2 regions of the Thermosynechococcus sp. JY1331 genome follow, and region 2 is predicted to be linked to the other one. Evidence: riboswitches for the same ligand, from Rfam matches in the RefSeq annotation. Region 2 holds a riboswitch; the other holds the start of a gene.

Region 1 (4,613 bases), 940 kb from region 2:
CCCAGCTTTTGCTGCTGTAGTCCCATCAGCTGAGATTTTTAAGTGTGACACGAAGTCTCAGCCAAGTGATAGGCTAGGGCTTGCTGTTGCATCGTTCGAAAAATGTTGTAAAAGCCATTGGCTCGCGAGGGGGTTAAGCTGACATTCAGTCCGGTTTGCTGAATAAAGTCAGGTTTTAACTGGAGGATTTCTGCAGGTGTCAACCCACTCAACCCTTCAACCAATAGCCCCACTAATCCCTTCGTCACTTGAGCGTCAGAATCCCCCTGAAAAATCACCTTGCCCTGCTCTAAAGAGGCCATCACGTACACTTGGGAGACACAGCCGGGTACGCGGTTGGCGGCAACCTTCTGCTCCTCAGGAAATGGCGGCAGGCGCTTTGCAAAGCTCAGCAAGTATTCATAGCGCCGCTTTGGATCTGAGATCTGTTGGAACCGCTGAACAATGCGATCGAGGGAAGCCGGTAAAGGCTGGCAGGCGGAGGGCATATTTACCTAGAAGAACGCTGCTGAGAAAAATGATAACTATTTCTCATTTTAGCCTCAGCAGTTGCACAATAACGGCAGCAGTCAACCTAGGGGCAGCTTTTCATACCAATAGACCGCCGTGCTCTTACCCTTAACTCATAACTTGTGTTAGCCTTGAATGTACTCACTCGGTTCTGGTGGGGATCAGCCATCAGACGCAAGGGGGAAAGTGCAGTGCAAATCTGCCGCTGTCCCGCAGCTGTGATGAGAGGCACTACTCTCTCAGTCAGAATGCCCGCCGAGTTGTGAATGTCGTTATGCCAACATCTGCGAGGTACAGATGATGTTCTTCATGCTTCAATTTTCATTAATTTGCCTAGGTAAAGAACCCCCCTACCGCCCTTTTCTGGCAACGTTGCTGCCGTTGCTGTAGCACAAGTGATTTTGGAGATTTTCAAGCACCTACAAGCACTTAGACAAGGGGTTGCTCTTGCAGTGACCCACGTTAGGTTCTGCTGATGATGCTGGAAGTGCACTGCCTGTTGGGCTGAAAACAGCCATCTTGCTTTGTCTATTGAGAGAACTGTCAAAACTCAGGGTACTACAACAATGATCATTCAGACTGCAACGCTGGGCTACCCCCGTATTGGTAAAAATCGTGAGCTGAAAAAGGCATTGGAAGCCTTTTGGAATGGCAAATACAATCAAGAAAATTTAACACAAACAGTTCAAGAGATTGAATTGGCAAATTGGCAAACGCAACTGCAGGCTGGCATTGATCGTATTGGCGTTGGCGATACCAGTCTTTACGATCCCGTCCTTGACTGGAGTGTCCGCCTCGGTCTCATCCCACAGCGGTATCAAGCCTTGACAGGGCTGGAGCAATACTTTGCAATGGCTCGTGGCAAAGAGGGGATTCCAGCTCTTGAGATGACCAAATGGTTTGACACCAACTATCACTACTTGGTCCCCGAAATGAGTCAGCCTCTTCAGGCAGCGGACTTTAGTGATTTTCTGGGGATCATCGATCGTGCCCAAAGGGTCTTGGGCGATCGCGCCGTTCCCATAGTGCTAGGGCCTTTAACCCTGCTACGGCTGAGTCGGCTGCAGATGAATCTAGAGGAAGCGTTGTCTTGCCTAGTGGAGCGCTATCTTATCCTGTTGGCTGAATTGAAGAACCGAGGGGTGGTTGAGGTACAAATCCACGAACCTGCCTTGGTTTTTGGGGACACCAACAACTTCAGGGAATTGTATGAATCAACATTTGATGCGCTCTGTCAAGTTGGCTTGCCGATTTACCTAGTGACCTACTTTGATGATCTCGGCGCTGCCTATCCTTGGGTGGTGACGTTGCCCGTAGCCGGCATTAGTCTAGATTTTACCCGTGGGCAGAACTTGGCATTATTGCAGCAGTATGGTTTCCCAAGGGATAAACAGCTGGGAGTGGGTATTGTGGATGCCCGAAACATTTGGAAAATTTGCCCAGAACCTGTCGTGTCAACCTTAGCAGCGATTCAGGGTATCACAACTAATATCCGGTTGCACCCCTCAGCCTCTTTACAATTCGTCCCCTACGATGCAGCACGAGAAGTGAAGTTACCAGAGCCATTGCGGCGGGTGTTGAGTTTTGCCGAACAAAAGTTGGATGAGGTGGTGCTATTGGCACAGACGCTGCAGGAGAGTCCCAAAGCCCTTGCCCAGCACCCCCAATTGGCAGAGATTGAAGCCCAGTGGCAGGCCTTTAAGGAATTTAGGCCTGTGAATCCAGTGGTACAACAGCGGTTGCGCAATTTAACCGTCAACGATCTGGAACGGGCTATGCCCTATGAACAACGCCGCCAACTGCAGCCCACCTTACCGCTCTTTCCGACAACTACCATTGGTTCTTTTCCGCAAACCCCAGAAGTGCGGCAATTGCGGGTGAAGCTCAAGCGCGGAGAAATCACCCTTGCTGAGTACCAAGCAGCAATTGATGCTGAAATTGCCAAATGCATTCGATTGCAGGAAGAAATTGGCCTAGATGTATTGGTGCATGGCGAGTTTGAACGCACCGACATGGTGGAATTCTTTGGCCAGAAGCTCACTGGTTTTGCCTTTACTGAACACGGCTGGGTGCAAAGCTATGGCAGTCGCTGTGTGCGTCCACCCATTATTTATGGGGATGTAGCGCGAACCGAGCCAATGACGGTGCGAGAGTTTAAGGTGGCGCAATCGTTGACACAAAAAATCGTCAAGGGTATGCTGACGGGGCCGGTAACAATGATTAACTGGTCTTTTACCCGCACCGATATTCCGCGTAGCGAACAGGCGATGCAGATTGCCTTGGCTCTACGGGATGAAGTGGCCGATTTAGAAGCTGCTGGGGCAAAGATTATCCAGATTGATGAACCCGCTTTACGGGAAGGATTACCCCTCAAGCCGGAACGTTGGCAGGAGTACTTGGCTTGGGCCGTCGATGCGTTTCGGTTGGCGGCTGGTGTGGCTAAGCCAGAAACCCAAATTCATACCCACATGTGCTATTCGGAGTTTGGCGACATTATTCAACATATCGAGCGCCTAGATGCAGATGTGTTGTCCATTGAAAATAGCCGCAGTAACAATGAAACGCTGTTTGAAATTACTGATGCCGGCTATCAACAGCAGGTGGGCAATGGTGTTTATGATGTTCATAGTCCGGCAGTTCCCACTGTTGAGCAGATGGTGCAGCAGCTGGAGACTGCGATCGCCCATCTACCCAGTGACCAGATTTGGGTTAACCCAGACTGCGGTCTGAAAACCCGTCGCTGGGAGGAAGTGATTCCCTCACTGAAAAACATGGTGGCCGCCGCCCAGCAATTGCGAGGGGCTCGTCTTACCAACTGAGGATCGGTTGTTGCTGCCAGCGCACCGTTGCCCCCTTAAAATCGCAGGAGTTTTCCACCACTCAAAACTGCGTTTCCATTCCTGCGATTGGCGGGGCAATGCTTGTAAGCAGGCTGCCCCATGCCTAAAGACCTGCTCCATGATTGGTAGGGGCACCTGACCTCGGCTGATGGGACATCCGCATGAGTGTGGATCGTACGGGCGATCGCTAGGTCAACAAATCCGCAATGCTGAAACCTAGAAAATTCCTGTGATGGGCATTGTGGGTGCCAAGGAAGTCGAAAGCGAGACCGTGAGTATCCGCACCCGTGCAGCGGGAGATGTCGGCGCTTTCCCTGTTAAGGAACTGGTTGAAAAACTCACCTCTGCCATGACTGCGATTGATGCTGATATTCAGTGGCAATAGTGGGCAATTGATCTACAGGGCAGTTGACCTCACCTTTAATAGTTTGTCAAAATGAGCGGCGAGTGGTTCTCGCGATCGCGTAGCGTACCCTTTGGGTAATCGCTCTAATCAATTCTCTAGGGAACAGAATGACTGAAACACCGATTTCACCAACAACGGTTTTGCAACAACTGCAATGGCGCTACGCCACGAAGAAATTTGACCCCAATCGCAAAATTCCTGCGGATCTGTGGCAAACACTTCTACAAAGTCTGGTACTGGCTCCTTCTTCCTTTGGCCTGCAACCGTGGAAGTTTTACGTCATTGAGACGCCTGCGCTACGCCAAGCCCTGCTCCCCCACACTTGGAATCAACGGCAGGTGGTGGATGCCTCCCACTTAGTGGTATTTGCCATTAAAACCAATCTCAATGCTACGGACGTCGATCGCTACCTTGCACGGCAAGCGGAAGTCCACCAAACCGCAGTGGAAAATCTGCAAAAGTATGGGGACTTGGTCAAGGGCTTTTTGCAGTCACCCCCCTACCCCCTCAATGTTGATGAATGGTCAACCCGCCAAGTCTATATTGCTTTGGGTCAGTTTATGGTGACGGCGGCGCTGCTGGGCATTGACACCTGCCCGATGGAGGGTTTCTTGCCCCAAGAATATGATCGCCTTCTCGGTCTACCTGCCCAAGATTATCATGCCGTCGTTCTATGTGCAGCGGGCTATCGAGCGGCCGATGACAACTATGCGACTTTGCCCAAGGTACGCTATCCCCTAGAGGCAGTTGTGGAAGTGCGCTAAGGTTCACGAATTGACCCCGCTGGACATAGGCTAAGCTAGAAATAGCTCGGTACAAACGTTTGTATGTCTTTGCACACCGATGATCCCATTGAC
Region 2 (4,613 bases):
GAGGTTTTGTAAATTTCGCGGGTGTTGATATTGGTCAGGGGTGCTTCTGATTCGGGGGGACGGCCTAGGAAGGGATTGAAGTACTGCCGCCGCACATAGAGAGCCATCACCAATTCCTCAAGGGCAGCATTGCCGGCGCGCTCCCCAATGCCGTTAACCGTACACTCCAGTTGCCGTGCCCCATTTTTGACTGCTTCGAGGAAGTTGGCAACGGCCAAGCCCAAGTCGTTGTGACCATGGACTGAAATGACGGCACGATCAATATTCGGCACGTTTTCCTTGATGCCTTTGATCAGGGCGCCAAACTCGGCGGGGGTGGTGTAACCCACCGTGTCGGGAATGTTAATTGTTGTGGCACCGGCGTCAATCACCCGTTCCAAAACTTGATAGAGAAACTCAGGATCCGAACGCCCGGCATCCTCAGGGGAAAACTCAACATCATCCACAAAGGACTTGGCATAGGCCACCATTTCGGGGGCAATTTCCAGTACCTCAGCGCGGGTTTTCTTCAGTTTGTACTCTAGGTGGATATCCGAGGTGGCAATAAAGGTGTGAATCCGCGGATAGTAGGCGGGTTTGAGGGCTTTTGCTGCTGCTTCAATATCTTGGCGGGTGGCACGAGCCAAGCCACAGATCACTGGCCCCGTTTCGGTGCCCACGGTTTCAGCAATCCGCTGCACCGCCTCAAAGTCACCGGGACTGGCAAAGGGAAAGCCTGCTTCAATAATATCCACCCCCAGTCGCGCCAGTTGACGGGCGATCGCCAGTTTTTCATCCACATTCAGCGAGGCACCCGGCGACTGTTCACCGTCCCGCAGGGTGGTATCAAAAATTAACACCCGGTCAACCGTCTGGGGAGGATATTTAATACGCATAGACAAGCCCTATCTAAGCTTGAGAAAGAGTAGCAGTCATCATTTACTCTAACATTTTCACTGGGGAGCGATGCCTAGGGAACTTGCCAAATGCGTTGGTGGTAACTGGGCAAGTGATCCAAGTCCACGGTTGATCCATGGTGATGGTGGTGAGGGTGATGCCCCCCGTGACCATGGCTGTGGGAGGGGTGCTCATGATCCTGATGATGGTGGTGATGATGGCTATGGCCTGCCACCAAGCGGAATTTGCAGGCTTCACAGTTCATGGCCACCTGCCCCGTATGGGTTTCAATTTCCCGCTGCCGCGTGAGATAAAATAGTTGCGGGTGCAGGCCAATTTCCGGTAGGTTCACGTATTCAACACTGGGATAGGCGGCTTGGGCTTCTGCGGTAAGGGTATAGATTTTCTTGACTAGTGCCCCTGTAAACATGAAGTGGGGCAGGACAATGACGCGGCGGGGCTGGTAAAGATTCGTCCGCCCAAATCCTTCGGGTAGGCGGGGATGGGTAATGCCAATAAAGCAGACCTCAACGGTTTTGTAGCCACTGCCTTCCCAGAGCATGCGGGCTAGCTTAAAGACATCGCCATTGGCATCGGGATCACTGGAGCCGCGTCCCACCACTAGGAGAACGGTTTCTTCGCGGCCAATGCCTTGGGGATTAAATTCTGGTGAGTCCAAGCGTTCAAGGCGCGATCGCCACAGGGTTAAAATTTCGGGGGCAATGCCATAGTGGCGGCCATAGTGATAGCGCAATTGCGGAAACGCCCGCCGCGCCCGATCCAACTCATTGGTAACGTCAAACTTATTGTGGCGAGCAGCAAAGAGTAAAACTGGCAGCACTGACAAGTCTGTATGGCCTGCGGCAGCACACTGGCTGAGCACCTCAAAAATCGAGGGTTCCGTTAACTCCAGAAAACAGGGAAAAACAGGCCGGCAGGGATCCAGTTGATAATAGGCTTGGGCAAAGTCCAAAAATGCTTGGCGACCTTCCGGATCGCGCGTCCCATGACCGACGAGTAAAAGCGGTCGAGATTGGGGGAGAGGGGGTAAATCGAGGCTAAAACCGAGGGGATTGAGAATGGAATCGTTGAGCGTAACAACCACGTTGAAACTCCATGCCCGTGCGACGCAGGCAAACAGAGTGAACCACAGCAAGTAGGCATTCTGGCTGAGGGGGGTTCCCCATCACAGCTGCGGCACAGCACCAGACTTGCACTGGATTTTCCCTACAGGCTGCTCTTCACAGTGAACGTTGCCAATTGTAGCGAGATTCTCAGACCCCTGTCTATGCAGGGGGTGGGCACATGAGAGACCTATAGCGCCGCAGCATCGAGAACGCCAATGGTTTGGTCGTAGATGGCTTGGGCTTCTTCGGGGGTGTTACCAATGCTGACGAGTCCCAGCTTACCAAATTCCGAGAGTGCCCCCATGAGGTGAAAGACAGTGCCCGTTTCGGTGCTGGAGTCAAAGTGGAGATGGTAGCGGGCAATCATATCCAAGAGATCATTGGGCAGGAGGCCGCGATAGTGGGGTTGGCAGAGGTTATCGGAGGCAATGTAATACTTGGGACGGCGGTGCTTGCTGTAAAACAGTCCAGAGGCTAGCTCATAGTGGCCATCGGTGAGGAATTTTAAGGTCATGAAGGGGTGCGTGGTACCACCCTTGCGCAGGTTAATTTCAATGGCGTAAAGCTCCCACCCTGCTGTTGTCTGGGTGGCAACAACGTCCACACCAAAACAGCCGATCACCCCCTGCTGTGCCAAGTACGTCCCTACCTTTTGCCCCAATTCTTGGAGTTGTTGGCGATAGTCGGCATGGGCAGGAAATTCACAGCCAATGAAAATTTGACCTGTGGGGGCATTGAGTAACTGCTCATGGGTGGAGACAATTTCAACACTGCCTTTGGGGGTAATGCAGCCTTGGACACTGGGCGATCGCTTGACTGTCCCTTCCACAAAGGCTTCGACAATGCCACCCAGATCCATAAATCGCTGCCGATAGGAGAGCCAAGTTTCATTAGGCGCCTGAAAGACCATCTCCTCTAGGCTATTTTCAATCCGTTGTAGATGATCGGGGGTGTGTGGGCTGCCAAGGGGGCGCAGTGGGCGCAGATCAAGAAGAGCATTGCCTTCTCCGGAAAAAGCCTCATTGAGTTTCACCACCACCCGTTGCAGTTCAGGAGATTTCTCTTGGAGGTGAGCGATCGCGCGCACCAGTTCCGGTACCCCCTGCAAAAAACCGCTGCCCATCGGATGGGGAATGCCTGCGGCCGCAAAAAGTTCCCGACTGCCCGCCTTGGTTCCCCAGTAGAGGAGGTCGGGATCCGTCGAGTAGAGGGGAATGCCTAAGCGTACCGCCAGTTCCCGCTCCAAAGGGGTGGAGTTAAAACACACCATGTAGGCTTGGTTGGGACGCAGGGCTTGACGAATCCGCTGCAAAAGGCGAGGCCGCTCTAAAATTTTCGCAGTCAAGGGTTTATCGGAGCGATCGTAGGTGGCCAGCAGCAGCAGGCGATCGCGGGCATGGGAACTGGGTACGCCGGGGAGTAAATCCAGATAATAGTCAATAATGCTGGGGTGCAGCGGCTGGGACGTCACGTAGATCATGCGGGTACGCGGATTCCGCAACTGGATCAGCGTATAGAGTTGCCGCTCCTCGTAGTGGGTATAGCCGGTGATCTTGGCCAGCTCCGGTTGGGGAAAGCTCAGGGAAGGCACCACCACAATATCGCGCTCAATGCCGCCGGGACCCTTGGGTAGTTCAGGAATAAACGTTTCTGTCCCGTCCCAGCACTCCAAGAGTCGCGTTTGCAGTTGGCGGAATTCCTCAGCAATTGACATCAAAACGCCCCTATGCCCTTGTCCCTAGTTTAGGGAGTTTGAGTCGCACTCATCGCTTGGGGGTCATCTTGTTCAAACTTTCTTTACTGAGGAACGGTGCTTCGTTTGCTCAGCTTCAATAGCCAACAAACTAAGGTTTGCCATCCAGTTCAATGTACCTGACATGCACCTGAGCGGGGCGCAGAACAAAGGGATTTTGCCACTTGCCGGCAGGACTGGGGTACGTTTTTTCGGGATAGGAGAGCAAATCGCTGTAAACGGCGCTTAATTCAATGGGAATACCTGCTGGCACATTAGTCATCTTAAAGGTACATTGACCATCCTGAGCACCAGCGGCAGGACCAGTAGCAAATACCTTGATGGGCGGTAAATTTTGCGGTTTAGCAACAACTTGAATCGCTGAGCAGGCAGCCGGTGCAACATTGCCCATTTGATCGCCAAAAAAGATGCGACCTTGCAGCGTTGCTGTGGGAAGTGCCAATGCTGTGACAGTGTGAGCTAGGGTTCCAGTTAGGACAAGCAAAGCGGAAAAAGCGAAGTTTCTCATAAGGTGCCTCGCAAGAGGATAGTTGATAGTCTGATTCTGGCGAAGCCTAAGGAGAGTGCCCGTGAAAAGGATCACAGGATCACGGGGAACTTGGGCACAAAATTAACCCACTTCACCCAGATCTAGGCCTCAGACTCAATCGGGAGTGCTTCTAGTTGAACATAGCGGGCGCCGGCAAACACCTCACGGGTGGTGCGGCTATACCAATTGCGAAATGAGGGTCGCTTGAGAATGGGGCGCGTCCAGTGACTACCGCCTTTTAGAACAAAATGCTTGCCATCAAAGTAGGGCGCAGAATACCCCCGGTAGGGATAGCTCTGGAACTCCGGATAGGGGGCAAAGGGACTTT

Evidence for each region. A riboswitch is a leader RNA that binds a small molecule or an ion and turns the genes downstream of it on or off. The one in region 2 is predicted to bind cobalamin.
Region 1: it holds a riboswitch for cobalamin, as region 2 does, so the genes downstream of both, metE (5-methyltetrahydropteroyltriglutamate--homocysteine S-methyltransferase) here and RHJ31_RS11930 (sirohydrochlorin chelatase) in region 2, are expected to answer to the same signal.

What each region holds. Positions count from the first base shown of each region.
Region 1 covers NZ_CP134180.1:1,485,538-1,490,150, reverse strand. The annotation lists gene RHJ31_RS07175 (SufE family protein) at 39-488, opposite strand; cobalamin riboswitch at 640-785, shown strand; gene metE (5-methyltetrahydropteroyltriglutamate--homocysteine S-methyltransferase) at 1,077-3,329, shown strand; gene RHJ31_RS07165 (His/Gly/Thr/Pro-type tRNA ligase C-terminal domain-containing protein) at 3,583-3,735, shown strand; gene RHJ31_RS07160 (NAD(P)H-dependent oxidoreductase) at 3,864-4,520, shown strand.
Region 2 covers NZ_CP134180.1:2,423,381-2,427,993, reverse strand. The annotation lists gene RHJ31_RS11935 (2-isopropylmalate synthase) at 1-875, opposite strand, end outside; gene RHJ31_RS11930 (sirohydrochlorin chelatase) at 950-1,981, opposite strand; cobalamin riboswitch at 2,014-2,155, opposite strand; gene RHJ31_RS11925 (peptide ligase PGM1-related protein) at 2,191-3,717, opposite strand; gene RHJ31_RS11920 (hypothetical protein) at 3,848-4,264, opposite strand; gene RHJ31_RS11915 (SUMF1/EgtB/PvdO family nonheme iron enzyme) at 4,387-4,613, opposite strand, start outside.